One region of the Buttiauxella agrestis genome, then DNA from elsewhere that is predicted to be linked to it. Evidence: predicted binding sites of a transcription regulator. Region 1 holds the regulator's gene; each other region holds the start of a gene.
The links. Region 1 encodes sigma-54, which starts transcription at its own class of promoters, with help from an activator protein. Its sites were predicted from a motif close to GTTGGCACANNTTTCGCTNT; they were not measured.
Positions count from the first base shown of each region.

Region 2: norV (anaerobic nitric oxide reductase flavorubredoxin) is a predicted target of sigma-54. The motif match lies at 3,948-3,967, and genes of this name have one in related genera.
Region 3: glnA (glutamate--ammonia ligase) is a predicted target of sigma-54. The motif match lies at 1,561-1,580, and genes of this name have one in related genera.

Region 1 covers NZ_UIGI01000001.1:486,314-496,542, forward strand. The annotation lists gene gltB (glutamate synthase large subunit) at 1-14, opposite strand, end outside; gene mnmL (tRNA modification radical SAM protein MnmL/YtqA) at 695-1,627, shown strand; gene arcB (aerobic respiration two-component sensor histidine kinase ArcB) at 1,689-4,037, shown strand; gene elbB (isoprenoid biosynthesis glyoxalase ElbB) at 4,273-4,926, shown strand; gene mtgA (monofunctional biosynthetic peptidoglycan transglycosylase) at 4,923-5,651, shown strand; gene npr (PTS phosphocarrier protein NPr) at 5,653-5,925, opposite strand; gene rapZ (RNase adapter RapZ) at 5,922-6,776, opposite strand; gene ptsN (PTS IIA-like nitrogen regulatory protein PtsN) at 6,830-7,321, opposite strand; gene hpf (ribosome hibernation promoting factor) at 7,404-7,691, opposite strand; gene rpoN (RNA polymerase factor sigma-54) at 7,714-9,147, opposite strand; gene lptB (LPS export ABC transporter ATP-binding protein) at 9,196-9,921, opposite strand; gene lptA (lipopolysaccharide ABC transporter substrate-binding protein LptA) at 9,928-10,229, opposite strand, start outside.
Region 2 covers NZ_UIGI01000001.1:3,811,058-3,821,286, reverse strand. The annotation lists gene DY231_RS18025 (GNAT family N-acetyltransferase) at 1-784, shown strand, start outside; gene DY231_RS18020 (DUF1428 domain-containing protein) at 893-1,246, shown strand; gene norW (NADH:flavorubredoxin reductase NorW) at 1,329-2,462, opposite strand; gene norV (anaerobic nitric oxide reductase flavorubredoxin) at 2,459-3,898, opposite strand; gene norR (nitric oxide reductase transcriptional regulator NorR) at 4,118-5,632, shown strand; gene pdeB (cyclic di-3',5'-guanosine monophosphate phosphodiesterase PdeB) at 5,638-7,203, opposite strand; gene DY231_RS17995 (GntR family transcriptional regulator) at 7,347-8,069, shown strand; gene DY231_RS17990 (enolase C-terminal domain-like protein) at 8,057-9,256, opposite strand; gene DY231_RS17985 (PTS transporter subunit EIIC) at 9,561-10,229, shown strand, end outside.
Region 3 covers NZ_UIGI01000001.1:4,910,704-4,920,932, forward strand. The annotation lists gene typA (ribosome-dependent GTPase TypA) at 1-1,290, opposite strand, end outside; gene glnA (glutamate--ammonia ligase) at 1,634-3,043, shown strand; gene glnL (nitrogen regulation protein NR(II)) at 3,181-4,230, shown strand; gene glnG (nitrogen regulation protein NR(I)) at 4,239-5,648, shown strand; gene hemN (oxygen-independent coproporphyrinogen III oxidase) at 5,680-7,053, opposite strand; gene yihI (Der GTPase-activating protein YihI) at 7,203-7,718, opposite strand; gene yihA (ribosome biogenesis GTP-binding protein YihA/YsxC) at 8,305-8,961, shown strand; gene spfP (small protein SpfP) at 9,048-9,095, opposite strand; gene polA (DNA polymerase I) at 9,249-10,229, opposite strand, start outside.

The sequences.
Region 1 (10,229 bases):
TTATCGTACAACATATCAGTGAACCTCCCCAGGCTCTACGTGATTCCCGATACCGATTGCGTCCAGACGCAGCAAGGGCATGGCGACGGGGTTTGCGCATCTACGCTCACCTCGCGTGTCGCCCTCTTTATGTCTAACGCATCCGGTTGCACAAGTATTGAGGACTTGCTTTAGAGGGAATCTTAATTACTGCATAAATATGATGGGCACAGAACCCATCCAGAAAGCTTCCAGCGGATTTCCAAGTTATCGGGAAAGCGCACACAGGTCAAATGGCATTCTTATTTATACGAATATGTGCTAAATGACATTTAACATTATGAAATTAAACATTTTATTATCATTTTTATCGTATTTAGACGGCAGGGAAATCGCTTGGGTTATGTGATCTCTCTCACTGTATGAGAGGCTGCAAAATTCCAGACCATGCTGGTAATGATGTTATTGGCAGGATCTTATGCTAACAACGCGGTTCCGCGTGTTGTATGACACTGTTTTTCACAAGGTCACATATTCTTTAAAAATAGCGGGTCAACATAAGGAAAAGTAATCATCTTTTAGATGCGTAAAATTGCACTAATTATGAATTTATATTCAATAGATAAAGCTGCGCCAGAGCGATTGATCCAGGTCATCGCTAAATTGGGCAGATAATGGCAGGCTACGTCCCTTTGACAGGGCGGCCCATCAGATTATGCAGTTACAAAAATTAGTCAATATGTTTGGTGGCGATCTTCAGCGTCGGTATGGTCATAAAGTCCATAAACTCACGCTGCACGGCGGGTTTAGCTGCCCAAATCGTGATGGCACAATTGGCCGTGGCGGTTGTACTTTCTGCAATGTTGCGTCATTTGCCGATGAAGCCCAACAAAACCACTCTATCGCCGACCAACTCGAGCGCCAGTCGCAACTCGTTAATCGCGCTCAACACTACCTTGCCTATTTCCAGGCATACACCAGCACATGGGCAGAAGTGCAGGTGCTGCGTTCGATGTATCAACAAGCTGTCAGTCTGGCGAGCATTGTGGGGTTATGCGTCGGGACACGCCCGGATTGCGTACCGGATAGCGTGCTGGATTTGCTCAGTGAATATCATGAAAAAGGCTATGAGGTCTGGTTAGAACTGGGCCTGCAAACGGCGCATGATAAAACGCTGCATCGTATCAATCGCGGGCATGATTTTTCCTGTTATCAGGAAACCACTCGCCGCGCTCGCGCACGTGGCCTGAAAGTCTGTAGCCATCTGATTGTCGGCCTGCCGGGTGAAGGGCAGGAGCACTGCATGGAGACGCTGGATAAAGTGGTTGAAACCGGCGTTGATGGCATCAAGCTCCACCCTCTGCACATTGTTAGTGGCAGCACGATGGCTAAAAGCTGGCAGGCAGGGCGCTTGCAGGCGATTGAATTAGAAGAGTATGCGACAACTGCCGGGGAGATGATTCGCCATACTCCGCTTGATGTCGTCTTCCATCGTATTTCGGCTAATGCCCGCCGACCGACGTTGCTGGCACCGCTGTGGTGTGAGAACCGCTGGAGCGGAATGGGGGCGATTGATAGCTATCTCAATGAGCACGGTACGCAAGGCTCGGCACTCGGTACCCCGTGGAACCCGACAATTCTGTTGTAAATCCTGAGCGTGAGATCTTTTTGCGGTATATTTAGCAGATTGAAGGCGAGGGAAACGTTCCATGAAGCAAATCCGGTTACTGGCACAATATTACGTTGATTTGATGGTGAAGCTCGGATTAGTGCGCTTCTCTTTGTTGCTGGCCTCCGCCCTGGTGGTGCTGGCTATCGTGGTGCAAATGGCCGTGACGATGCTGTTGCGCGGCCAGGTTGAAAGCATTGATGTTGTGCGCTCCATCTTTTTTGGCCTGTTAATTACGCCATGGGCCGTCTATTTCCTTTCTGTGGTCGTTGAACAACTCGAAGAGTCGAGGCAGCGGCTGTCAAAGCTTGTGCAAAAACTCGAAGAGATGCGCGAGCGTGATCTGAAACTTAATGTGCAACTCAAAGATAATATTGCGCAATTGAACCAGGAAATTGCTGACCGTGTGAAAGCGGAAGACGAACGTCAGACGATGCTCGAGCAGCTCAAAGTTGAGATGCAGGAACGCGAAGAGACGCAAATCCAGCTTGAGCAACAATCTTCATTTTTGCGTTCATTCCTCGATGCCTCTCCAGATTTGGTTTTCTATCGTAACGAAGACAAAGAATTCTCAGGCTGTAACCGCGCGATGGAACTGTTGACCGGTAAGAGTGAGAAGCAGCTGATAAGCCTGAAACCGGAAGATGTCTATTCGCCAGAAGCGGCGCAGAAGGTTATCGAAACTGACGAAAAAGTGTTCCGTCATAACGTGTCGCTGACCTACGAACAATGGCTGGATTACCCGGATGGCCGTAAGGCGTGCTTTGAAATCCGTAAAGTTCCCTACTACGACCGGGTCGGCAAACGGCATGGTTTAATGGGCTTTGGACGCGACATTACCGAGCGTAAGCGTTATCAGGATGCCCTTGAACGCGCCAGCCGCGATAAAACCACTTTCATTTCTACCATCAGCCACGAACTGCGTACGCCGCTAAACGGTATCGTCGGCTTAAGCCGCATATTGCTTGATACGGAGCTTAATCCGGAACAAACCAATTATCTCAAAACGATTCATGTTTCAGCGATAACTCTGGGTAATATTTTCAACGATATCATTGATATGGATAAGCTTGAACGCCGCAAGGTTCAGCTTGATAACCAACCAATCGATTTCACCAGTTTCCTTGCTGACCTGGAAAACCTTTCTGGTTTGCAGGCGCAGCAAAAAGGACTGAAGCTGGAAATGAACCCGACATTGCCGCTGCCACATAAAGTGGTGACTGATGGAACACGCCTGCGCCAGATCCTCTGGAATCTCATCAGCAACGCCGTGAAATTTACGCCAAAAGGCGGCCTGGTTTCGGTGCGCGTGCGTTATGAAGAAGAAAATACCTTACGCTTTGAAGTCCAGGATTCTGGCATTGGCATCCCGCAGGATGAGCAGGACAAAATCTTCGCCATGTACTATCAGGTGAAAGATAGCCACGGCGGTAAACCGGCAACGGGTACCGGGATTGGTTTGGCGGTGTCGCGCCGCCTGGCGAAGAGTATGGGCGGTGATATTACCGTCAGCAGTAAGCCGGGCGAAGGCTCGCTATTTGCCTTAACCATTCAGGCTCCTCGCGTTGCGGATGAAATCGAAGACACGCTCGACGATGACGAAATGCCGCTGCCTGCGTTGCACGTCCTGCTGGTGGAAGATATTGAACTCAACGTGATTGTTGCGCGTTCGGTGCTGGAGAAACTTGGCAACAGCGTAGACGTTGCGATGACAGGTAAAGAGGCGCTGGAAAAATTCACCCCAGGTGAGTATGACCTGGTGCTTTTAGACATTCAGTTACCTGATATGACTGGGTTGGATATTTCCCGGCAACTGACCACGCGTTATGCGCGTGAAGATTTACCACCGCTGGTGGCATTGACTGCTAACGTATTGAAAGATAAAAAAGAGTATCTGGATGCTGGCATGGACGATGTGCTGAGCAAACCCCTCTCGGTTCCGGCGTTAATGGCGATGATCCAAAAATTCTGGGACAACCAACAGTCAGAGTCTAAGAAGGAGTCTCAAGTGCCTCAAGTTAATAGTGAAAAACAGCAAGCATTGCTCGATATCCCCATGCTTGAGCAGTATATGGATCTTGTCGGGCCAAAACTGATTACTGATGGGCTGGCGATGTTTGAAAAAATGATGCCGGGCTACCTGAGCGTACTGGACTCCAATATGACGGCTCGCGACCAGAAAGGGGTCGTGGAAGAGGGGCATAAGATTAAAGGCGCAGCAGGTTCTGTAGGGTTGCGCCATTTGCAGCAAGTTGCCCAGCAAATTCAGTCACCGGATTTACCTGCCTGGTCGGAAAACGTGGGTGAATGGATTGAAGAGTTGAAACAAGAATGGCAGCACGATGTTGACGTTCTGAAAGCTTGGGTTGCAAACGCTCCCAAAAAATGACCCCGGATAAACCGGGGTGCGCGAATTCTGCGCCAACACCAGGGAAAAAGTAGGCTGCGCCGTTGAGTTATAAGTATTTATCCAAATGGCGCAGCTAATAATCTCGTGTGCTGCTCAGGCATTAAGATAGCAAATCTTAAATAGTTTGTTACATGAAACAGTAAAATGTGTGAAGCATAGCGATCAAATCGTCATAACTAATGATGGAAGTCGCGTGATGAAAAGGAATAGCTGAATGAAGAAGATTGGTGTGGTGCTCAGTGGTTGCGGGGTCTACGACGGAAGCGAAATTCAGGAAGCTGTTATTACCCTGTTAGCAATCGCTCGCTCTGGCGCTGAAGCTGTTTGCTTTGCACCCGACAAACCTCAAGCAGATGTTATTAATCACCTCGCTAATAATGAGTCTATAGAGCATCGAAATGTGCTTGTTGAGGCGGCTCGAATCACCCGTGGAGTGGTGACGCCATTGGCGCAGGCCGATGCCAGCGAATTGGATGCGCTGATCGTTCCCGGTGGTTTTGGGGCAGCGAAAAACCTGTGCAATTTTGCAAGCCTCGGCAGCGAGTGCGTGGTTGATGGTGATTTACGTCGTCTGGCCCGCGATTGCCACGATCAGGGCAAGCCGCTCGGCTTTATCTGTATTGCCCCGGTGATGCTGCCAAAAATTCTCGATGTTCCGGTGCGTTTGACCATCGGCACTGATATTGATACAGCAGAAATTGTTGAAGAGATGGGGGCTGAACATGTTCCGTGCCCGGTTGATGACATCGTGGTTGATGAAGAACACAAAGTGGTGACGACGCCTGCTTATATGCTGGCCACACGCATTGATGAAGCGGCATTGGGTATAGAAAAACTGGTGGCTCGCGTTGTGAGTATGACTGCATGAAGAAAGGGCGTGTTGCGCTCTTGGGCACCCTCAAGCGTTGGCTATTACGCTGTGCGCTGGCGCTGGTGGGCGTGTGGTTGGCGGGGATAATCCTGTTCAGCTTTATGCCGGTACCGTTTTCGGCAGTCATGGTCGAACGGCAATTTAGCGCCTGGTTCTCAGGTGATTTTGGTTATGTGGCGCATTCCGATTGGGTCAGCATGGACGAAATATCACCGTGGATGGGGCTTGCAGTTATTGCGGCAGAAGATCAGAAATTCCCGGACCATTGGGGGTTTGATGTTTCCGCGATTGAAAAAGCCATTGCTCACAATGAACGTAATGAAAATCGCGTTCGCGGTGCGTCAACGCTTTCCCAACAAACGGCGAAGAATCTGTTTTTATGGGATGGGCGGAGCTATGTTCGCAAAGGCCTGGAAGCGGGATTAACGCTTGGTATGGAAGTGGTGTGGACGAAACGCCGGATCCTGACTGTTTATCTGAATATCGCAGAATTTGGAGAGGGGATTTTTGGTGTGGAAGAAGCTTCGCAGCGTTACTTCCATAAACCAGCAAGTCGCCTGACGGCGTCGGAAGCCGCTTTGCTTGCCGCAGTATTACCTAATCCAATCCGCTTTAAAGCGAATGCACCTTCAGGTTATGTTCGGCAACGCCAGCAATGGATTTTGCGCCAGATGCGCCAGCTAGGTGGCGAATCGTTTATGGCGCAGCATGAGTTGAAGTGAGTTAATCTTCGTCAAAACCGGCATTGAACAGCGCGATAACCGCGTTCAATGCTTGTTCTTCTTCAGGCCCGGTGACTTCAATTTCAATGTGGCCACCTTTGGCTGAATCCAGCATCAGTAGTGCAATCACACTATTAGCTTCGGCTTCGGTTCCGGCCTCGTTGCGCAATATCACTTCGGCATCAAAACTCTGCACCAGTTCGAATAGTTTCATAGCCGGGCGCGCATGCATGCCCAGCTTATTGGTGATCTCAACGGTTTGTTTTACGGTCATGGTTTGCGTTTTTCCAGCGTACGGTGACGGGACTGCACGTTTTTCCCACGTGAGCGGAAATAGTCTGCCAACTGTTCTGCAATATAAACCGAACGGTGTTTACCGCCAGTACAACCAATCGCTACAGTCAAATAGCTGCGGTTGTTGGTTTCCAGCATCGGTAACCAAAGCTCAAGATAGCTACGCGTCTGGTAGATAAAGTTGTGTACTTCGGTATGACGATCAAGGAACGCTGCAACAGGCCTGTCGAGACCCGTCATTGGACGCAGTTTTGGATCCCAGTGCGGGTTTGGCAGGAAGCGCACGTCAAATACGTAATCTGCATCAATCGGAATGCCGTGCTTAAAGCCGAAGGATTCGAAGACCATCGTCAATTCACGTTCACGCTTGCCGAGCAGACGAGTCCGTAGCATTTCCGCGAGTTCATGCACCGACATTTCAGAGGTGTCGATGATTAAATCGGCTCTGGATTTCAACGGCTCCAATAGATCGCTTTCTTCATCAATCGCACTTTCCAGCGACAAGTTTTTACTGGAAAGCGGGTGTAAACGACGTGTGTCGCTATAACGACGAATCAGCGTGTTGCGATCGGCATCGAGGAACAGCAATTGTGGAGAAAATGAATCAGGTAGATTGGTCATCGCCTGTTCAAAAATTTCCGGGTTTTCCGGCATGTTACGCACGTCGATGCTGACTGCCGCAGAAATCTGTCGCTCTGCGAGAGTTTTGGCAAGATCAGGCAACAGCACCACTGGCAGGTTATCTACACAGTAGAATCCCATATCTTCTAGTGCACGCAAGGCTACAGACTTCCCTGAACCAGAGCGGCCGCTGACAATCATCAGCACCATTTTATCACTCCCCCAACTTCTCTTGCTGTGGCACGCACATGACCGCAGCCAGATTATTCACTTTCACTACCATGTTCGGTTTCGGTAATGATCTGATAAAGCTCTTCATCACTCTGCGCTGAACGCAGACGTCGGCAAATCGTTTTATCCGCCAGACGTTTTGCCACCAAAGACAAAGTGTGCAAATGTGTTTTTGTCTGATCGGCCGGAACAAGTAGCGCAAACATCAGGTCGACCGGCTGATTGTCAATAGCATCAAACGCGATAGGGGTTTCCAGTTTAATAAATACCCCAACGGCGCGGGTGGTATCTTCTTCCAGTTTTCCGTGAGGAATGGCGATACCATTGCCGATACCGGTACTGCCCATGCGCTCACGCGTCAGCACCGCCTCAAAGACGACTTGAGGTGGCAGACCGAGCTGTTTCGCCGCGAGTTCACTGATAATTTCCAGCGCACGTTTCTTACTTTGGCAATGTACATTGCTACGGGTACATTCTTTGTTCAGGACATTACTAAGTTGTAGAGCAGAATCGTTGTTCATCATAAGTTCACCTAAGCACTCTGTTGTGGCAACGGCCCGTTACTTCCGTAACGAGCCGTGAATGCCAAAACCGTTGCCTGGATTATCAGTGTTGTTTTAGTTTATCTTTATGTTTGGTTAACTGGCGCGCCAGTTTATCAATCAGACCGTCAATCGCCGCATACATATCCTGCCCTTCAGCGCTGGCATGTATTTCACCACCATTGATATGAAGTGTTGCGTCGGCAATATGCGTGACTTTTTCCACTTTTAACACAATATAGACTTGGTTAATCCTATCGAAGTACTGCTCCAGTTTGGCAAACTTCGTGCTCACAAAATCGCGCAGTGCGTCAGTGATTTCGACGTTTTGTCCTGTAATGTTGAGCTGCATAGTGTCTTCCTTATCGGTTAAGTCACACCAGTTGTTTACGCTGGTTTGACGGTGGTATGGATAAAGATTCTCGGTACTTCGCAACAGTGCGGCGTGCCACCATGATCCCCTGATCCGATAGCATAGTCGTTAACTTGCTATCACTCAGCGGTTTCGCAGGGTTTTCCGCAGCAATTAATTTCTTCACCAAAGCCCGAATAGCCGTGGAGGAGGCTTCACCGCCGCCCTCGGTATTGACATGACTTGAGAAGAAATACTTCAATTCAAAAATGCCTCGCGGACTGTGCAAATACTTTTGTGTGGTCACGCGGGAAATGGTGGATTCGTGCATTTCGACCACTTGGGCGATATCAGCAAGAACCATCGGTTTCATATGCTCTGCACCGAACTCAAAAAAGCCTTGCTGCTGTTCAACGATGCAGCGGCTAACCCGCAGCAAGGTATCATTGCGGCTTTCAAGGCTTTTGATCAGCCACTTCGCTTCTTGCAGGTTACTGCGAATAAATTGTGAGTCGCTGTCATTGCGGGCATTGGTGCCCATAGCAGCGTACTGTTGATTTATTTTTAGACGCGGGATGCTGTCGGCATTAAGTTCCACCGTCCAGCGGCCCTGAGTTTTTTTGACCAACACATCAGGGATTACATACTCTGGTTCGCTGGTCTGAATGGACTGGCCCGGACGCGGATCAAGCGACTGAATCAGGCACATCGCCTCTTTCAGCACTTCTTCTTTCAGACGCGTGACGCGCATCAGGCTGCGGAAATCATGGTTGGCGAGCAAGTCGAGATGTTCGCTGACAATCAGGCGAGCTTCGGCTAACCAGGGTGTTTCTCGCGCGAATTGTGAAAGCTGTATCAGGAGGCAATCACGAAGGTCGCGTGCGGCGACGCCGACAGGATCGAAGCGTTGCACGCGTTTGAGCACCGCTTCCACTTCGTCGAGGGTGATTTCTTCATCGCCCATGCTTTCGAGAATTTCATCCAGCGAAACGGTCAGATAGCCCATTTCGTCAACGGCATCAACAATAGACGTTGCAATAGCGGTGTCGGTATCAGAAAACGGAGTGAGATCGACCTGCCACATCAGGTAATCCTGGAGTGACTGGGTGGTTTCACCCTGATAAACCGGCAACTCGTCGTCTATATAGTCAGTTCCGGTTCCCGATGGCGTACCTGCGGTGTAAATTTCGTCCCAGCTGGTGTCCAACGGTAACTCGTCGGGCATCTCTTTTTGTTCGAGTGCCTCACGAGTATCTAACGCTTCATTTTCACGAACTTCCTGAGTTTCAATTTCTTCATGCAGATCGGTTTGCTCAAGCAGTGGGTTACTTTCCAGTGCTTGCTGAAGTTCCTGCTGTAATTCTAACGTCGACAGCTGCAACAGACGAATTGCCTGCTGTAACTGTGGAGTCATAGCAAGTTGTTGGCTGAGCCGTAATTGCAAACCTTGCTTCATATTCAGAGCGAACTTCCTCAGGTGTAATCGTTAATTATTCCTACCCTATCAGAGTCTGAACTCTTCGCCCAGATACACGCGTTTAACATGCTCGTCTTCCAGGATCTCGGCTGGAGTGCCATGGGCGATTAAATGGCCCTGGCTTACGATGTAAGCGCGTTCACATACGGCTAACGTTTCGCGTACGTTATGGTCAGTTATCAGCACCCCAAGCCCGCTGTCGCGTAAATGCTCGATGATTCGCTTGATGTCGATAACGGAAATTGGGTCAACACCTGCAAAAGGTTCATCCAAAAGAATAAATTTTGGATTTGCAGCCAATGCGCGAGCAATTTCAACACGGCGACGCTCACCACCGGACAAAGATTGCCCGAGGCTATTACGCAAATGCTCAATGTGGAACTCTTCCATTAGCTCATTGGCGCGGTCTTCACGCTGCTCGGTAGAAAGATCATCACGGATTTGCAGCACGGCCATTAAGTTATCGAACACGCTTAAACGGCGGAAAATAGACGCTTCTTGAGGCAAGTACCCAATACCACGTCGTGCACGTGCATGAAGCGGCAGCAGGCTGATGTCTTCATCATCAATAATAATGTTGCCCGCATCACGCGGAACAATACCGACCACCATATAAAAAGTGGTGGTTTTCCCTGCACCGTTAGGGCCGAGCAAACCGACAATCTCACCTGATTTAACGGTCAGACTGACGTCTTCTACAACGCGGCGGCCTTTGTAGGCTTTAGCGAGATTTTTTGCAATTAAAGTAGCCATAACGAATTAGTTACTCTTTTTCTGCGCAGGGGCGGGGGCCGGAGCCTTGCCGTCTTTTTTCTGCAACTGAGAAGGAACCAGAACGGTCGTAACACGTTTACCTTTTTCGCTAAAGGCCTGCATTTTCTGCTCTTTAACGAGGTAAGTAATTTTGTCGCCTTTGATATTGCTATCGACCTGCTCCAGATAGGCATTGCCGGTCAGCACGACAAAATCGTTTTGCAGCTCATAGTGCATAGTCGATGAGTGGCCGCTAACGGGTTTACCGCTATCTTGCATCTGATAGAAAGTGGCTGGATTACCGTAGC
Region 2 (10,229 bases), 3.3 Mb from region 1:
GAATAGCTATCAACTGGCTGAAATTCTTTCTCATTGTTTTGAAGGATATTTAGTCCCTTTTACCATTGATGGTGAAACCTTCGCGTCGCGTTTTAGTGCCGAAGATATCAGTTTTAATGACAGCAGAGTCTGGACGCAAGACGGTGTCCCGAAAGCGCTGGCAATCATTACTCGCCGTGGGCAAACCAGCCGCCTGGCGGCATTTGCACTTCGCCCTGAATTACGCGGTCAGGGCTTTGGCAAACAGTTCATGCAGCAATTAATCGATGAAGCGCGTGCGCGTGGCGATAAAAAGATGTGGCTGGAGGTGATTGTCGGTAACGACGGCGGGCTGGCGCTGTATGAACGCATGGGGTTTGTGCGCCAGCAGACACTGGTGGGGTTCAATGCGGTGAATTCGACGCTGTTTACCGAAACGGGCGAGCTGCAAGAAATCGACCCGATGGTCATGGCGAGAAAAATGATGACGGATTCCCGTCAGCGTTTGCCGTGGCTGACCGCCCCCGAGACGCTCTATAAATTACCCGGCAAGGCCTATGTGCTGAACGACGTGGCTTACGCGATGGTCGCGACTTCTCCCCAGCCGCCGCGAGTGCGTATGCTTTATGTTGAGCCAACAGCACGTGGTCAGGGGCAGGCCAAAAAATTGCTGACGCTTTTACGTGAGCGTTTCCCGGGGATTTTTACCGCCACGGCCATCCCGGAATCTTTCGCCCCACTTTTCGAAAGCAGCGGTTTCCGTCAGGATCCCTGTACGCAATATGAAATGCTGCTCAATCTTTAAGCAGGAAGCATTCATTCTTAACGACTAAACTTAACAATCGTAATCATCACGGGTAGAAATTATCTACCCGTATGATCTGCCGTACTTCCCACACCGTGGAGGTTCACAATGAGTTATGTTGATGGTTTCGTAGTTGCTGTACCCGCAGCAAAGAAGGATGAATACAAGCAGTTAGCCGCAAAAGCCGCACCGTTGTTTAAAGAATTTGGGGCGTTACGCGTTGTTGAATGCTGGGCTGACGATGTGCCCGATGGCAAGCTCACTGATTTTCGTATGGCAGTGAAAGCCGAAGAGAGTGAAGAAGTGGTGTTTAGCTGGATTGAGTACCCTTCCAAAGAAGTACGTGATGCCGCGAATGCGAAAATGATGTCTGACCCACGGATGAAAGAGTTTGGTGAGTCGATGCCGTTTGATGGCAAGCGTATGATTTATGGTGGCTTTGCGCCAATTCTTGACGAGTAGACTTTTCAATAAGTCAGGCAAGGGGTGACGCAGATATTATCCGCCTCACGCAGGAAGCCTGCGTCACCCGTATGATTACCCGCTAAATCTGTAATTCCCGTAATAATCCAAACGCCAGTTTCATATGCGCTTCGCTGACAATAAACGCCCGTAACTGTTGCGCCTCGTCATAGCCTTTGGCGATAAGTCCCTGTGGCTCGGCGGTGATTTGCCAGGTCAAATCACCGCGTTGCGTTTCCCCTGCCAGATGCAAAGGTAGCTCAGGCGTTTTCACCTTCACCAGCATTGCAGGAAGGCTCAGACCGTCTGCGGCTCCCAATAGATTTTTGGCAAGCGTCATCGCACTAAACTGAATCGGTTGCAGGAATGGCAGCACTTTGCCATCTATTTCCGCGCAATCACCCAGAGCGTAAATATTCTCATCTGACGTCTGCAACTGGCGATTTACCTCAATCCCCCGGTTCACCGCCAGCCCGGCATGCTGCGCCAGCCCAACGTTTGGACGCAGGCCGATCGCAGCCACCACCGCATCCACGCTGATAGTCCGCCCGTTGCTCAATGCAGCATTGATTCCCTGCGGTGTTTTATTCAGCGACTCAAGGCACTGGTTAAACAACAGTTCGACACCCATCTGGTTCAGTCGCTGCTGCAAACGGCTACTGACTTCCGCAGGTATCAGCGAGGCGAGCAGGTTGGAGGCGTTATCCACCAAAATAACCTGCTTCCCGGCGCGGCAAAAATCCATCGCCAGTTCTGTGCCAATCAAACCGCCGCCCAGAATCATCACGCGCTTCGCCTCGCGTAATGACGATTCGCAGGCCAGATATTCTTGTTGGCTATTGAGCGTGAGCATCAGCTCTTTGCCGTCAATCGGCGGGAGCAGGGCGCTCGAGCCGGTTGCCAGCACCAGTTTGTCGTACGGCCATTGCTGGTCGCCACATTTTACCAGGCGCTCGCGAGGATTAATTTCGGACACCCAACTGTTGGCATTGAGCGTTAAATTAAACTGCTCGGCAAACTCCCCGGCACGCTGCCGGGTGAGGTCGTCAGCACGTTGATTCAGACTGATGATATGGCTGAGATCGGGTTTGTTGTACTCGTCCATGCTGTCGGCGGCAATCATGCGTACAGGGATCTGCGCGTCATGCTTACGGATATTTTTGACCAGTTGACGGGCAGCAAAGCCCGAACCGACGATCACGATGCCATGTTTCATTTTGCCTCCGTTGCCAGCACATCAAAGACGTCTTTCCCCAATGAACATTCCGGGCATAAGAAGCTGTCTGGTACATCGCTCCACGGCGTTCCCGGTGCGACATCCTGCATCGGCTCGCCGGTTTGCGGATCGTAAATCCACTGGCAGACACTGCATTGCATTCGTGGGCCTAAATCAGCGCAGGTGGTCGTTTCAACCACGCTTTCTTGCGGTACGGAAGCGGGGGCAGAAACCAGCGGAGTTAACGCCCACTGACGGGCGATTTCACGGCCATGCTCGCGGCAGTTTTCCAGCGCATCAATATCCGGACGCCATTTCGCTTTCAAACTGAGCGACATTTCAAAACCGGCATCCTGCAAACGGGTGGAAAGACGGTCTACCGCGCCTCCGCTCCAGCCGTGGGAGCCGAAGGCGCTGCCGCGTTTATTGCGAAAACGCAGCCCGGTCATCTCCTCAACCAGACCGGCAATTTTTGGCATCATCACGTTATTCATCGTGGATGTTCCGGCCAGCACGCCTTTGGAGCGGAACACGTTTGTCAGAACTTCGTTTTTATCATGGCGAGCGACATTGAAAATTTTCACCGCTACGCGCGGGTCAACTTCCGTAATGCCTTGCGCAATTGCATCCGCCATCATGCGAGTGTTGTTGGACATGGTGTCGTAGAAAATCGTGATGCGATCTTCCTGATAATCCGCTGCCCACTTCAAATACAGCTCCACAATTTGCGTTGGGTTGTCGCGCCACACCACGCCATGGGATGTCGCAATCATATCCACCGGCAGATTGAAGCCGAGGATTTCAGTGATTTTCGGCGTCACCAGGCGGCTGAACGGGGTAAGAATGTTGGCGTAATAACGCTGGCATTGTTCGAACAATTCCACCTGATCAACTTCATCATTAAACAGATGTTCATCACAGTAATGCTGACCAAAGGCATCGTTACTGAACAGCACCGCATCGCCCGTCATGTACGTCATCATGCTGTCTGGCCAGTGCAGCATGGGGGTTTCAACGAAGATGAGTTGCTTGCCGTTGCCGATATCCAGACTGTCACCGGTTTTAACTACATTGAAATTCCATTCAGGATGATGGTGATGCCCGTTGATAGAGTCCACGCCGTTGGCAGTACAGTAAATTGGCGTGTTGGGTATCCGCGACATTAACTCAGTCAGTGCGCCTGCGTGGTCTTCTTCCGCATGGTTAATGATGATGTAATCAAGCGTATTCAGGTCAATTTCAGCCGCCAGATTTTGCACAAATTCGCGGCTGAACTTGTGGTCAACGGTATCAATCAGCACGGTTTTTTCTTCACGAATCAGGTAGCTGTTATAGCTGCTGCCTTTCAGTGTTTTATATTCGGTGCCATGAAAATCACGCACTTCCCAGTCACGTTGACCTACCCATTGGATGTTGTTTTTAACCTGAATCGCCATTGAAAATACCCTCAAAAAGAATTAAAAAAATGATGCTCGTATTTGATGTATTACAATCAGCGTGCCAACTTTTTAATCATTTGATTTTTATTGTTATTTATAAATACACTTAAAATTTAATTGTCATAAAGACAGTCATTAAAATTGTCTTTATGACAATAATTTTGTCATTTTGACCATTACGCGGTAACTTTAAACTTTCCCAATCTGGAGCCGCTAATGAGCCTGTCTATTACTTCCCTTGCCAATATCGCCATCGACCTGCAAAGCGGCATTTCTCACCAGGATCGTTTCGCCCGTTTGATTCGCACTTTGCGCCAGCTTTTAGGGGGGGATGCCACGGCATTATTGCGTTACGAAGCGCGGCAGTTTCGCCCGTTGGCGATTGATGGACTGGCGCAGGATGTGCTCGGCCGGCGTTTTGATTTGGACGCACATCCGCGCCTTGAGGCGATTGCCCGCGCGGGTGATGTGGTGCGTTTTCCGGCGGATAGCGAATTACCTGACCCTTACGATGGGCTGATTCCCGACCATACAGATTTAAAAGTGCATGCTTGCCTTGGACTGCCGCTGTTTGCCGATCAAAATTTGATTGGGGCGTTAACCGTTGACGGTATGGACCCGCTGCAATTCGACCATTTCAGTGATGAAGAGTTACGGTTAATTAGCGTGCTCGCCGCGGGAGCACTGAATAACGCGTTGCTGATGGAACAACTTGAAAATCAAACGCCTGCTGTGACGAGCGCCCCCATCAGCACGAAAAGCAGCAGCGCTGAAATGGTTGGTTTATCTGCGGGAATGGTGCAACTCAAGAAAGAGATCGAAATCGTTGCTGGCTCTGATTTGAATGTGCTGATCACCGGGGAAACTGGCGTTGGGAAAGAGCTGGTGGCGCGTGCTATTCACAGTGGCTCGGCGCGTGCGGCGAATCCACTGGTTTATCTCAACTGCGCGGCACTGCCGGAAAGCGTGGCGGAAAGTGAATTATTCGGCCATGTAAAAGGGGCGTTTACCGGAGCCATTCATCATCGAACCGGCAAGTTTGAAATGGCAGACAACGGCACGCTGTTCCTGGATGAAATCGGCGAGTTGCCATTAACATTACAGGCGAAATTGTTGCGGGTTTTACAATATGGCGATATTCAGCGCGTCGGCGATGACAGCAGCCAAAGAGTGAACGTGCGAGTGTTGGCGGCGACCAACCGTGACCTTAAGCAACATGTGCTGGCAGGGTCGTTTCGCGCCGATTTATTCCACCGTTTAAGCGTGTTTCCGCTGCATGTACCGCCACTGCGCGAGCGGGGCGATGACATCACTTTGCTGGCGGGGTTTTTCTGCGAGCAAAGCCGCGTGAAAATGGGACTCAAGCAGGTGGCTTTGAGCGAGGCTGCCCGTGATCTGCTCCGTCGATATGACTGGCCGGGGAATATTCGCGAACTGGAACATGCGCTTTATCGAGCCACGGTACTGGCGCGTTCAGGTAAGCCGGACGGTGAAATTTGGCTGCAACCGCAGCATTTCCAGTTAGCCGATAGTGAAACCAAATCCGTGAATCAGCCTGCGGTTTCAGCGCCGTTGGCGGATAATTTGCGCACCGCGACGGATGATTTCCAGCGTCAGATTATTATCAGCACTCTGGCGTCCTGCGCGGGGAATTGGGCGGCATGCGCCCGCCAGTTACAGCTGGATGTGGCGAATTTACACCGTCTGGCTAAGCGCCTGGGGGTTAAATAACCCGCTTATTTCGCCACTTTGGCGCGATAACTCTCAACCCATTGGATAAATTCATCTTTTGCCAGGGCTTTACTGAACAGCCAGCCCTGGCCGTACTGCACGCCTTGCTCACGTAACCAGGTGGCCTGGCTCGGGGTTTCAATCCCTTCGGCTACCATCAAAATACCCAATGCATTGGCCATTTCAATAATATGCGGTGTGACGTTTTTATATTCGAGGGCATCAACAAATGACTTGTCGATTTTAAGAATATCGACGTCAAGATCCTGCAAGTAACTCAGGCTTGAGTATCCCGTCCCGAAATCATCAATGTAGATGGCGTGTCCGGCTTGACGATATTGCGCAATGATCGGCGCAGTTATTTTTGGATCAGCAAAACCACGCTCAGTAATTTCAAATGCGATTTGTCCCGGCTTGACAGAATACCGAACCAAATAAGGCTGAATAACCTCCAGAATATGCAGGCTACGGACATCGCGTACACCTAAATTAACCGAAATATGGTGGTCAGGATGCTGGCAAAGCCACTCCCCAAGCTCGATAAATATTAACTCAATGACTTGTTCGGTTAATTGCGTCACTAACCCAGTCTGCTCTGCCAGGGGAATAAATGCATCCGGGTTAAGCATGGAACCATCTTGTTGCTGCCAGCGAATCAGGGCTTCAGCGCCAACACTTTCACCACTTTGCAGGTGGACAATAGGCTGATACACCACACTGATTTCATGATTTCTAATGGCATCCATCAGGCGATTACGCGGTGATAATAAACGCCGCAGAATACTAATCAGGAATATCCCCGCAGCAAGACTAATGACCAGACCGACGGGGAGCCAGATGAAAAGTTGTTCGTACCAGACGCCGTTCATCGGCTCTCGCGATGCCCAGGCAATCATGGCCAGCCCAAGATCGTTATCCCGGCGGATAATGTAAAAATCGTCGTCAGTCTGAAACTCGTCGAGGCCCTGGATAAGCGGAGCGCGCCATTCATCAGGGACAAAATGGCTATTGCTGGCAATCAGCTGGTTTTTACCCAAGCCCACCATGGCGATATTTAAGGTATATTTTCCGAACGGCAGGATATCAATAAACGACATCGGATCGACAAGCGCCAGATGAGGCAGTTTCCCGATATACACCATTTTCCGTTTAAATCCCGGTGTGGGTGGGGTGGTGTACCAGGCATTAAAACCATTAGCGCCAACGCGATCCGGTTTGCCAATTAAATTGTTGTTTTCGTAAGACACCAGTGACGTGCACAGAATGTGGTTTTTATCCTGAAACATGACTTCTTGCACGTAGCGATATTTAAGCGCGATGCGATGCATGGCTTCTGCATGGGCTTTTGAACACGTATTATCATCGACCAGGTTGATTTCATCTACGGCCGCAACTGCCTGATCGATGACTTTGCTGGTGCGATACATGGCGTGATCGGCAAATTCGGCTAATTCCTCGTGGAAAACCTCTTCAGCATTACGATGCGCGAAATAGACGCTGAGAAGAATAGGGGACAGAACTGCCAGAATCAGTACACCGCTTACCAGGCTTATGAGCTTGCGAGATGTCATTCTTTTAGATCCGTTAAGAGGTTAGTTTTTATAATGGTTTCCATAGACGAGGTTAGTCTATCTCAGCTCAAGACGGGATGTTATGTTTTACTCCAAACTGGACTATTTAAACATCACGCAATTCAGCGACTGGTGAATCGGACATGAAGAAAAAAGAGTTTGTTATCCAGGATCTGTTAAGCAAAATTTACCAGCACAATGATAATCAGCGGCGCAAATTACCGCCCGAGCGCCAGCTTGCCGCGGAATATGATGTTTCGCGTTTCACTATTCGCAAAGCGTTGGAAAAACTGGTCAGCATTGGCGTCGTCGAAATTATACAAGGCTCGGGTATCTGGATTAATCCGCAGGCACGTAATAATCCGCTGGTTTATAACTCCATCACTGAAAAGCGTTTCGACCAGATGACTTTCCGGATGGTGAATCTGCATAAAAAATTACCCGGTCTTGAGGAGCAGCAGGTATTTGGTCTGGGGGCCGATGAGTATATCTGGCAGTTTTGCCGCCTGCGCTATGTCGATAATCAGAAAGTACAAATCGAAATATCACGCATGCCGGTTAAGGATTTTCCTGATTTGAATCAGAAAGTTATTGAACGGTCGATTCAACAATATGTGCTGAGTAAAGGCTTTCGTATCTCACATTTATTAACCAGTTATCAGGCTGTAGCAATTAACAAAGAACAGTCAGTATTGCTGGAGTGTAAAAAGGGCAGCCCGGCGATGCGCATCATCAACCGGGGAATTCTTGAAGGGGGACGCGTGTTCGAAATTAGCGATATCGTTGATATCAATTATTCCTGCACCTACGTCACCCCCTATAACCACGACAATTTAGCTTATCGCCAGGGAACTCAAGGCGTGTGAATCGCGCCATTGGGTAAGCGGCTTTGCGTCCACTCGTGCGGGCGATATTCCACCGGGAAGGCTTCTGCTTTTTGCTGGTCGAACCCGACACCAATACCCGGTTTTTCCAGTGGGTAAATATACCCTTGCTCCGCAACGGGGGCGCCCGGGAACACGGATTCAGTATTTGGTTTGTTCGGAATGAATTCCTGAATAGCGGCATTATGCAGATGAATATTTAAATGGGTATTCACGGCAACCCCAATCGGCGTCATGTCTGACGGGCCATGCCAGGCGAGGCGCACGCCAAATGCCTGGCAAAGAACCGCGAGCTTCAGCGCAGGCGTAATCCCACCAATTTGTGAAACGTGGCAGCGAATAAAATCGATGCGTCGATTCACAATCAAATCATGCCATTCAGCCGGGTTATTGAATAACTCGCCCATCGCCAGCGGAACAGAGGAATGCGCACGAACCTGTTCTAACCAGGCACTTTGCTGAGGCGGCAGAATATCTTCGATAAACCACGGCTGGTAGGGTTCCAGCGCTTTTGCCAGTTGCACCGCTTGTTGTGGAAACAGGCGTTCATGCACATCATGAAGAATATGGAATTGGTTGCCGTATTTCTCACGCAGCGCTTTAAACATCGCCACCGTGTTGGCCATGTATTCATCCTGGTCATAATAGGCGCCCGGCGTCGGGGATTTTGTGGCATGTAAACCCTGCGGTGTGCCGCCATAAAAGCCAAGCTGGCAGCGGATGTAGCGATAACCCTGCGCCAGCAGTTTGTCGACTTCGAGATATAAACCTTCCAGCGTTTCACTGGCGGCGTGGCTATAGGCCGCAATAGCGTCCTTCGATTTGCCACCAAACAGCTGATACAGCGGCATATTGGCAAGCTGGCCCTTGATATCCCACAGGGCCATATCTACACCCGCAATTGCGTTGTTGATGACCGGGCCGTTGCGCCAGTAGGCGTTCACCGTCATCATTTGCCACAGGTCTTCGATGTTATTGGCATCGCGCCCGATGAGCAGCGGTTTGAGGTACTCATCAACCATGGTTTTTACCGCAAGTGGGCGCTGCTGGAAGGTGGCGCAACCCAGGCCGGTGACGCCTTTATTGGTCGTCACGCGCACAGTCACCAGGTTATGACGATCGGGGCGTGTAATAAAGCATTCGATATTTTCAATAATGGTTGGTAGCACGAGATTACTCCAAACGCGTTTTAATAACGGTCAATTGCTTATCAGATTTAAGGCTTCTGTTTATTACTATCACCTTATTTTTGAGTGCCGGTAAATCATTTTTTTTGCTTATTTTTATTGGTCAGGAAAAGGGGCTTGATGTGTGATAAAACCATACCAATTTGTACTGTAATGCTGTTTTATGCCTTTCATGGCGGCTAAATGTGACAGTGGTCAAAGTTTATTGGTTTGTTTTCATGGTTGTGATTCCCTAACATCAATGGCATTCAACACATAACAATAAGCAATTCTTTGGGAGTGACAGATGGGGACTCGTGATGCCATTAATAATATTATTCACCTGATTGGCGGTGCGGATAATATTAGTAAGGCCTGGCACTGTATGACGCGCTTGCGCTTCTCTCTGGTCGATGAAAATAAGATTGATCAGTCTGCAATTAAAAAAATACCGGGTGTTCTGGGGGCACAAATCCAGAGCGACCAATTTCAGATCATTATTGGCCCACAGGTCAATACCTGGTACGAACAACTGACCACGGCGCTCGGTTCATCGCCTGAACAAACCGCTCAGGCTGGCGAGAAGAAAACGCGCAAAAGCCTGGTGTCGATGTTTATGGATACCGTGTCGGGCGTGTTTGGCCCGATTGTCCCCGCTATCGCTGGCGCCGGGATGATCAAAGGCCTGCTGGCAGGATTGATTGCACTTAAAATGGTTTCGGCTAAAAGCGATACGGTTATCGTCATCGATTTGATTGCCAGTGGGGTGTTCTATTTTTTACCGTTCTTCCTCGCCATTTCCGCCGCTCGTATCTTCAAAACCAACGAGTACCTGGCTGCTGCGGTAGCCGCCTGTTTGATGTATCCGTCGCTGATTGAAGCGGCAAAATCGCTGGCAAGTCATGCGCCGAATGCCGTTGATGCGTTCTACTTTTTGAACGTGGTGCCTATTTCTGTCTTCAACTACGCATCGAGT
Region 3 (10,229 bases), 4.4 Mb from region 1:
CATGTCTTTGACATCGCCCTTACGCTCGCCCATCGCCTGCATCACAGAACCCTGGTGCTGTTCTTCGATATCCAGAGTCACGTTCTCGAACGGCTCTTGCATACGACCATCGATCATACGGTTGATTACTTTCGGACGGGACACAGCCAGTTCGAAGCCTTCACGACGCATGTTTTCGATAAGTACAGACAGGTGCAGTTCGCCACGACCGGATACACGGAATGCATCCGCATCTTCGGTTTCTTCAACACGCAGTGCAACGTTGTGCACCAGCTCTTTGTTCAGGCGGTCAAGAATCTGACGAGAGGTAACGAATTTACCTTCTTTGCCACAGAACGGAGAGGTGTTGACGTTGAAGAACATGGTAACAGTGGGTTCATCAACAGACAGTGCTGGCAGCGCTTCAACATTTTGCGTATCGCAAAGGGTGTCGGAGATGTTCAGCTCGCCCAGACCGGTAATCGCGATGATGTCGCCGGCTTCCGCTTCGGTGGATTCAATACGCTCCAGGCCAAGGTGGGTCAGTACTTTACCGACTTTACCATTACGAGTTTTACCTTCGCTGTCGATGATAGTGATTTGCTGGTTAGGCTTCACTTTACCGCGTTTGATGCGACCGATGCCGATAACACCAACATAGTTGTTGTAGTCGAGCTGGGAGATTTGCATCTGGAACGGACCGTCGAGGTCAACGGTTGGTGCTTTTACGTGGTCAACAATCGCCTGGTACAGCGGGGTCATGTCTTCCGCCATATCACCGTGATCGTTACCCGCGATACCCATCAATGCTGATGCATAGATGATTGGGAAATCGAGTTGCTCGTCGGTTGCGTCGAGGTTTACGAACAGGTCGAAGACCTGATCAACAACCCAGTCAGGACGCGCGCCAGGACGGTCAACTTTGTTGATTACAACAATCGGCTTCAAACCATGGGCAAACGCCTTTTTGGTTACGAAGCGCGTCTGCGGCATTGGGCCATCCATTGCATCAACGACCAGCAGAACGGAGTCTACCATGGACATTACACGTTCAACTTCACCACCGAAGTCGGCGTGCCCAGGGGTATCAACTATGTTGATACGGTAGTCATTCCATTTGATAGCGGTGTTTTTAGCGAGGATGGTAATCCCACGCTCTTTCTCCAAATCGTTGGAGTCCATCACGCGTTCAGTAGCTTCAGCACGGTCATTACTGAAAGTACCAGATTGCTGCAGCAGCTTATCAACCAGGGTAGTTTTACCATGGTCAACGTGCGCGATGATGGCGATATTACGCAGATTTTCGATCACAACTTTGCCTCAGGCATTAGAAATAGCGCGTTATTGTACACGTATTAATCGAAGGACATAACAGGATCACAAAGAACTTTTACAAACAATGTAAAAAGTAAGGGTTTGTGATCGCTTTCACGGAGCAAAAAAGGGAGCTACAACGAAAATTGCACCAATATGGTGCTCAAATCTCAGACTGAAGCACTACATTGGTGCAAACTATCCATCGTGGTGCAGCCCTTTTGCACTATAGTGCGCATGATAGCGCCTTTTTGGGGTAATTTAAAAGTTGGCACAGATTTCGCTTTAATCATTTCAGGGCAACAAGCCAATTCAATGACCAAATCCGGGAGAGTTAAGTATGTCCGCTGAACACGTTTTGACGATGCTGAATGAACACGAAGTGAAGTTTGTAGATTTGCGCTTCACTGACACTAAAGGTAAAGAACAGCACGTCACTATCCCTGCTCATCAGGTTACTGCTGACTTCTTCGAAGAAGGCAAAATGTTTGATGGTTCTTCAATTGGTGGCTGGAAAGGCATCAATGAATCCGACATGGTTCTGATGCCAGATGCGTCTACCGCTGTCATTGACCCATTCTTCGCTGATTCTACGCTGATCATTCGTTGCGACATTCTTGAGCCTGGCACCATGCAGGGTTATGACCGCGACCCACGCTCCATTTCCAAGCGTGCTGAAGACTACCTGCGTTCTACTGGCATCGCCGATACCGTGCTGTTCGGGCCAGAACCAGAGTTCTTCCTGTTCGACGACGTTCGTTTCGGTAGCTCTATTTCCGGTTCTCATGTCGCTATCGATGATATCGAAGGCGCATGGAACAGCGGCACCAAATACGAAGGCGGCAACAAAGGCCACCGTCCTGCAGTTAAAGGCGGTTACTTCCCAGTTCCTCCGGTTGACTCCGCTCAAGACCTGCGTTCTGCAATGTGTCTGACTATGGAGCAAATGGGCCTGGTTGTTGAAGCTCACCACCACGAAGTGGCAACTGCTGGTCAGAACGAAGTGGCTACCCGCTTCAACACCATGACTAAAAAAGCAGATGAAATTCAGATCTACAAATATGTGGTTCATAACGTTGCGCATGCATACGGTAAAACTGCGACATTTATGCCAAAACCAATGTTTGGCGATAACGGTTCTGGTATGCACTGCCATATGTCCCTGGCTAAGAACGGTGTAAACCTGTTCGCGGGTGACAAATATGCAGGCCTGTCTGAGCAAGCGCTGTACTACATCGGTGGTGTTATCAAACACGCTAAAGCCATCAACGCCCTGGCTAACCCAACCACCAACTCCTACAAGCGTCTGGTCCCGGGTTACGAAGCTCCAGTCATGCTGGCTTACTCTGCCGCTAACCGTTCTGCTTCAATCCGTATCCCAGTAGTTGCATCTCCGAAAGCACGCCGTATCGAAGTGCGCTTCCCGGACCCAGCGGCTAACCCGTACCTGTGCTTCGCAGCACTGCTGATGGCTGGTCTTGATGGTATCAAGAACAAAATCCATCCGGGCGAAGCAATGGACAAAAACCTGTACGACCTGCCGCCAGAAGAAGCGAAAGAGATCCCGCAAGTTGCTGGCTCTCTGGAAGAAGCACTGAACTGCCTGAACGAAGACCGCGAGTTCCTGACTGCGGGCGGCGTGTTCACTGATGAAGCTATCGATGCTTACATCGCTCTGCGTATCGAAGAAAACGACCGTGTGCGCATGACTCCACACCCAGTCGAGTTCGAACTGTACTACAGCGTTTAATCACGTTGTAAATACCCAGAACTTTTAGCCCATCGTTGATGGGCTTTTTTCTCCACAAATAACCTGTTGCCGCAATATCTTTTGCCGACGGGAAACTATAATGCACCATCACAGTGCAAATTATCGGAGACTGCTGTATGGCAACCGGCACACTGCCCGATGCTGGGCAGATCCTGAATTCTTTAATCAACAGTATTTTACTGGTGGATGACGAGCTGGCAGTGCATTACGCCAACCCGGCGGCACAGCAACTTTTGGCGCAGAGTTCGCGCAAGCTGTACGGCACTCCATTACCAGAACTGTTGAGTTACTTTTCGCTCAATGTTGGCTTGATGCAGGAAAGCCTGACCGCAGGCCAGGGCTTCACCGATAACGAAGTCACACTGGTTATTGATAGCCGCTCCCACATTCTTTCCCTGACTGCACAACGTTTACCAGAAGGATACATCCTGATGGAAATGGCGCCGATGGATAACCAACGTCGCTTGAGTCAGGAACAGTTGCAGCAGGCGCAACAAATTGCCGCCCGAGATTTAGTCCGTGGGCTGGCGCATGAGATTAAAAATCCACTGGGTGGGTTACGTGGAGCAGCCCAACTGCTGGCCAGAGCCTTACCAGACCCGTCACTGACTGAATACACCAAGGTGATTATTGAGCAGGCTGATCGCTTACGGAATCTGGTAGATAGACTGTTAGGCCCACAACAGCCGGGAATGCACGTCACTGAAAGCATCCACAAAGTGACAGAGCGCGTGATGAAACTGGTGTCGATGGAATTACCAGCAAACGTAACGCTGGTCAGAGACTACGACCCAAGTTTGCCGGAGCTGGCTCACGATCCCGACCAAATTGAACAGATTTTATTAAATATTGTTCGCAATGCCCTTCAGGCGCTTGGCAGCGACGGCGGTGAGATAGTGTTACGCACACGCACCGCATTCCAGCTTACGCTGCATGGCACGCGCTACCGTCTGGCGGCGCGTATTGACATTGAAGACAACGGTCCGGGCATTCCGGCCCATCTGCAGGACACACTATTCTACCCAATGGTGAGCGGACGTGAGGGAGGGACAGGTTTAGGTCTTTCCATAGCACGCAACTTGATAGATCAGCATTCGGGAAAAATCGAATTTAACAGTTGGCCAGGTCATACCGAGTTTTCGGTTTATCTGCCTATTCGTAAGTAGAGGTCTTTATGCAACGAGGCATAGTTTGGATCGTTGATGACGATAGCTCCATCCGTTGGGTGCTGGAACGTGCTCTGACCGGAGCGGGTTTAAGCTGCACCACCTTTGAGAGCGGCAGTGAAGTCCTTAATGCTCTTGCAACCAAGACCCCGGACGTTTTGTTATCTGACATTCGCATGCCCGGCATGGACGGCCTGGCGCTGCTTAAGCAGATTAAACAACGCCACCCGATGCTACCGGTCATCATAATGACGGCTCACTCAGATCTTGAAGCCGCCGTGAGTGCCTATCAACAAGGCGCTTTTGATTACCTGCCAAAACCTTTTGATATTGACGAAGCGGTCGCACTCGTTGAGCGCGCCATCAGCCACTATCTGGAACAACAGCAGCCGCGCAACGTACAGGTGAATGGGCCGACCACCGATATTATCGGTGAAGCACCGGCTATGCAGGATGTGTTTCGCATTATTGGCCGTTTGTCACGGTCATCAATAAGCGTGCTGATTAACGGTGAATCGGGTACCGGTAAAGAGCTAGTCGCACATGCTTTGCACCGCCACAGCCCACGGGTGAAATCTCCTTTTATTGCGCTGAACATGGCCGCAATTCCAAAGGATTTGATTGAGTCTGAGCTGTTTGGCCACGAGAAAGGCGCATTCACCGGTGCCAATCAAATTCGCCAGGGACGTTTTGAGCAGTCTGATGGTGGCACGCTTTTCCTTGATGAAATCGGCGATATGCCGATGGATGTGCAAACTCGCTTGCTGCGTGTATTAGCCGATGGGCAGTTTTATCGCGTTGGCGGGTATGCGCCGGTGAAAGTCGACGTCCGTATTATTGCCGCGACTCACCAGAACCTTGAGTTGCGCGTGCAGGAAGGGAAATTTCGCGAGGATTTATTCCACCGTCTGAACGTGATTCGTGTGCATCTGCCACCGTTGCGTGAACGCCGTGAGGATATTCCGCGCCTGGCCCGCCATTTCTTACAAGTGGCAGCTCAGGAATTAGGCGTAGAAGCCAAGTTGCTGCATCCTGAAACTGAAAATGCTTTAACGCGCCTGGCCTGGCCTGGTAACGTGCGCCAACTGGAAAACACCTGCCGCTGGTTAACAGTGATGGCGGCAGGCCAGGAAGTGTTGATTCAGGATTTACCGGCAGAATTGTTCGAAACCACCATTCCCGATAGCCCGACGCATTCGCAATCGGACAACTGGGCAACACTTCTGGCTCAATGGGCCGACCGGGCATTACGTTCCGGTCATCAGAATTTACTTTCTGAGGCACAGCCAGAAATGGAGCGCACCTTGCTAACAACGGCGCTGCGTCATACGCAAGGTCACAAGCAGGAAGCCGCGAGATTACTCGGCTGGGGGCGCAATACCCTGACGCGTAAGTTAAAAGAGTTGGGGATGGAGTAACAAAAAGGCGGCTTTCAAGCCGCCTTTAGTTTTATATGACACGCGAGAATTGTTGCAGTCGCGCCTTCTGACGCAAGTAACTATCAAAACACATGCAGATATTACGGATTAGCAGGCGCCCTTTTGCCGTTACCTGAATATGTTTACTGTCGATATCCACCAGCCCATCTTTCGCCAACGGTTCCAACAGTTTTAAATCCTCTGCGAAATACTCGGCAAAATTCAGATCCCAAAGCTGCTCTATTTCGGCAAATTTAAGCTGGAAGTTGCAGATAAGTGCTTTGATAACGTCTCGACGAATGCAGTCATCACGGGTGAGTACCAGGCCACGCCACAGCGCATCGCCCTGGCTATCAACCTGTTGATAATAGGTTTTAAGCTCTTTCTGGTTCTGAGCATAACAGTCGCCAATCATGCTAATGGCAGAAACACCCATCCCCAACAAGTCGGTATCGCCCTGCGTGGTGTAGCCCTGGAAATTACGGTGCAGCTTGCCTTCGCGCTGCGCAATCGCCAGTTCATCATCCGGGCGCGCGAAGTGGTCCATGCCAATAAACTGGTATCCGGCATGGGTCAGCGAGCCGATAGTTTCTTGCAGAATGTCGAGTTTTTGCTGTGCGCTGGGCAAATCAGTATCTTTAATTTTGCGCTGTGCGGCAAACAAAGTCGGCAAATGGGCGTAGTTAAAAACGCTCAGGCGGTGCGGACTGAGTTCTGCGACGCGTTTAAGCGTAAAAGCAAAGCTTTCTGGTGTCTGCTTTGGCAGGCCGTAGATTAAATCGATATTAGTCGAGGTAAAGCCGAGTTCGCGCGCACGCTGAATCAACGCAAAGATAAACTCTTCGTCTTGCTCGCGGTTAACCAGGCGCTGCACTTCTTTGTTGAAATCCTGCACCCCCATGCTCAGGCGGGTAAAGCCTTCCTGACGCAGATGGTCGAGCACATCGAGTTCGATTTCACGCGGGTCGATTTCAATAGACAATTCGGCGTCTTCGTTGAAATTGAAATGACCACGCAGAAGCCCCATCAGACGGCTTATCTGCGCTTTACTGAGGTAAGTCGGTGTACCGCCGCCCCAATGCAATTGACTGACGTGACGGCCCTTAAAGAGCGGCGCACGGTGGGCTATCTCTTGTTCCAGCGCATCTAAATACTGATCGGCTTTGTGAGTCTGGCGGGTAACAATTTTATTGCAGCCGCAGAAATAGCAAAGCTTGTGGCAGAACGGGATATGGACATAGAGCGACAGCGGGCGCTCAGGGTAACGAGCAACCGCTTCAAGAAACGCCGCCTCGCCGAAGTCTTCTGAAAACTCCAGCGCGGTGGGATAAGAGGTATAACGCGGCCCTGAATAATTATATTTCTGGATCAGGGCCAAATCCCAATCGATTAACTGCTCAGACATTCTCACTCCCTCCGGTGATGCCGCATTCGTTGACGGCGCAACGACTTTTGTAATCGCGACAGCCGCCGTAGTTTAACGAATAACCACAGCAGATAACACACCAGCGGAATAACCACGCAAAGAACAGGTAATCCCATTGAGGTAAACCGTTAGTCAGTGCCTTTAAGCAGGCGCATCAAGTCATCGCCTTTCTCTTCTTCATCTTCGTCATCTTCATAAGAGATGCCGAGTTCTTCCATCAGTGCATCAATACGATCAAGCTTAGCGTTAACCCAAGCCTGCTCTTCTGCATTGAGAGTTTCACCTTCTTCAAGACGCTCTAACAGCGCATCCAGGCGCTCATCATTTTCCAGCAAATCCAGTTCAGCCTGTGGTGTAAGCATAGGTTTCTCAACTTTAGGTTTGTGCTGTTTTGGTTTCTTGACCTGGACTTCAGTTACGCCCAGAGCAACGGGTTTTTTACTGCCGATACGCGGATCTTTAGCCTGAGAGCTACCTGTTCCACTTTTAGCCTGAGTGCCACCACTTGCGCGACTCCCCGCAGCGTGTCCACTGTGCTTTTTATCGCGTTTACGGTCACGCGCTTCACGATCTAACTCTTCACGCGTTTTACGACGTGCTTTTGAAGGTTTGGAACCAGGTGCTGCTGAGTTTTGTTGCTTCATAATAGGTTATCTTGAGCCATTTTTATTCAGTATAGAATTGCGGCGGAATCTAGCAGAAAGCAAGCAAAGAAAAAAGGCGGCAGGTTAACCTGTCGCCTTTTTCTTGTCTCTGGACCCTTCATAGGTCACACAATCCCTGTTTGCACTCGACGCCCTGTCTTTCCCTTGCAAACAACTTCCGTGTAGTTCCTTGTCCTTTTAAAACGTCTCCTGACGTTGCCTCCTGGCATTTCCCTGGTTCTTCGTCATCATGACGCTCCTGAACCCTCATCCTGAGTTGCTATCCTTTGTGGCTCTCCTTTGCCTGTGCCGCTTACTTTACGCTTACCTATGGATACTACAAGATGAGCATTAGAGTTAAGTCATTGCCATCATTAAGCCATTCCTGAATAACCATATGTTATATAAACACTTTAAATTATGTCTGCATCTCACAACACTGCGTTATCTGCCAATATGAATGGTCAATGTCTTACAAGCCTCGGGCGAATTTCTGTAAGCCTGTGAGCCATGCCGAGAAACACGGCGTTTTGCTCATGTTCAGGTATAATCCCCCACAATGCTCATCCTGAGGGAGACAACCGTTTTGAAAAACTGGAACTACCAACTGACCCACTTCGTGCTTAGCGCACCGGATATTCGCCATTTACCTTCTGATACCGGTATTGAGGTTGCTTTCGCAGGCCGCTCAAACGCAGGGAAATCCAGCGCGTTAAATACGCTGACAAATCAGAAAGCACTGGCTCGTACCAGTAAAACACCTGGCCGTACGCAGCTCATCAACCTGTTTGAAGTGGCTGAAGGCTTACGTGTGGTGGATTTACCGGGCTATGGCTACGCCGAAGTACCGGAAGAAGTAAAACTGAAATGGCAGCGCGCGCTTGGCGAGTATCTGCAAAAGCGTAATAGCCTGAAAGGTTTAGTGGTGCTGATGGATATTCGTCATCCGCTGAAAGATCTCGATCAGCAAATGATTCACTGGGCTGTTGCCAGCGGTATTCCCGTGATGCTGCTGCTAACTAAAGCCGACAAACTGGCCTCTGGTGCGCGTAAAGCACAACTGAATATGGTGCGCGAAGCGGTTGTAGAGTTTAACGGTGATATTCAGGTTGAGGCGTTTTCCTCACTGAAAAAAATCGGCGTGGATGTGTTACGTCATAAGCTTGATGGTTGGTACAACGATATCCCACCAGCGATCGAAGAAGACAGCGTAGAAGAAGACGACGAAACTACTGGGGAATAAGTAATGTATGGGGAAACTCGTGCATTTCCTGACTCGCGCCCAATAAAAAACGCCCCAGTCATTACTGACTGGGGCGGCTAAAATATTCAGCCAAATCCGATTACGTGAAGTAAAAGGTCTGAAAGATAGAACATCTTACCTCTGTACCCTACGCAAATAACTCTACTCCTTTTTAATCGGTTGAAAAAGTATTTTTTGTAGTTTTTTTTCACCCTTTACACACCGATATTGAAGCGTCATCACAAAAAGCTATGAGTTATGTTGCTTAGTTACATAAATCGCTTTAATTAGTGAGCTTCATCCCAGTTTACACCGCTTCCAACTTCCACCAGCAACGGCACATCAAGTTTCATGCTGCCTTCCATCAGCTCGTGAATTTTCTTCGATACGGCTTCCAGATCATCTTGATGCACTTCAAACACCAGTTCATCGTGTACCTGCATGATCATTTTCACACGCGGTTTTTCTGATTCAAGCCAGGCATCGACAGCAATCATGGCACGCTTGATGATATCGGCTGCCGTTCCCTGCATTGGGGCGTTGATAGCCGCACGTTCAGCACCAGCGCGACGGGCCGCATTACTGGAATTGATATCAGGTAAATAGAGACGGCGGCCATCCAGCGTTTCGACATAACCCTGCTCTTTTGCCTGCTTGCGAGTACGCTCCATATATTCCAGAACACCCGGGTAGCGCTCGAAGTAGAGATCCATGTATTTCTGCGACTCTTTTCGCGGAATATTGAGCTGGCGTGACAAACCAAACGCACTCATGCCGTAAATCAAACCGAAGTTGATCGCTTTCGCGCTGCGGCGTTGCTCGCCAGAAACATTATCCAGCGGAATACCGAATACTTCCGCAGCCGTCGCGCGGTGGATATCTTTGCCCTCAGCAAACGCCGTCAGCAGCCCTTTATCGCGGGATAAATGCGCCATGATGCGCAGTTCAATTTGCGAGTAGTCGGCAGAGACAATCAGGTAATCCTTCGGCGCAATAAAGGCCTGACGAATACGACGTCCTTCTTCATTACGCACTGGAATATTTTGCAGGTTTGGTTCGGTTGAAGATAAGCGCCCGGTTGCCGCAACAGCCTGATGATAAGAAGTGTGTACGCGCCCCGTTTTCGGGTTAATCATCAGCGGCAGCTTATCGGTATAGGTCGATTTCAGTTTTGCCAGCCCACGATGCTCAAGAATAACTTTAGGCAATGGATAGTCCAGAGCCAGCTCTTCCAGCACTTCTTCAGATGTTGACGGTGCGCCGCCAGG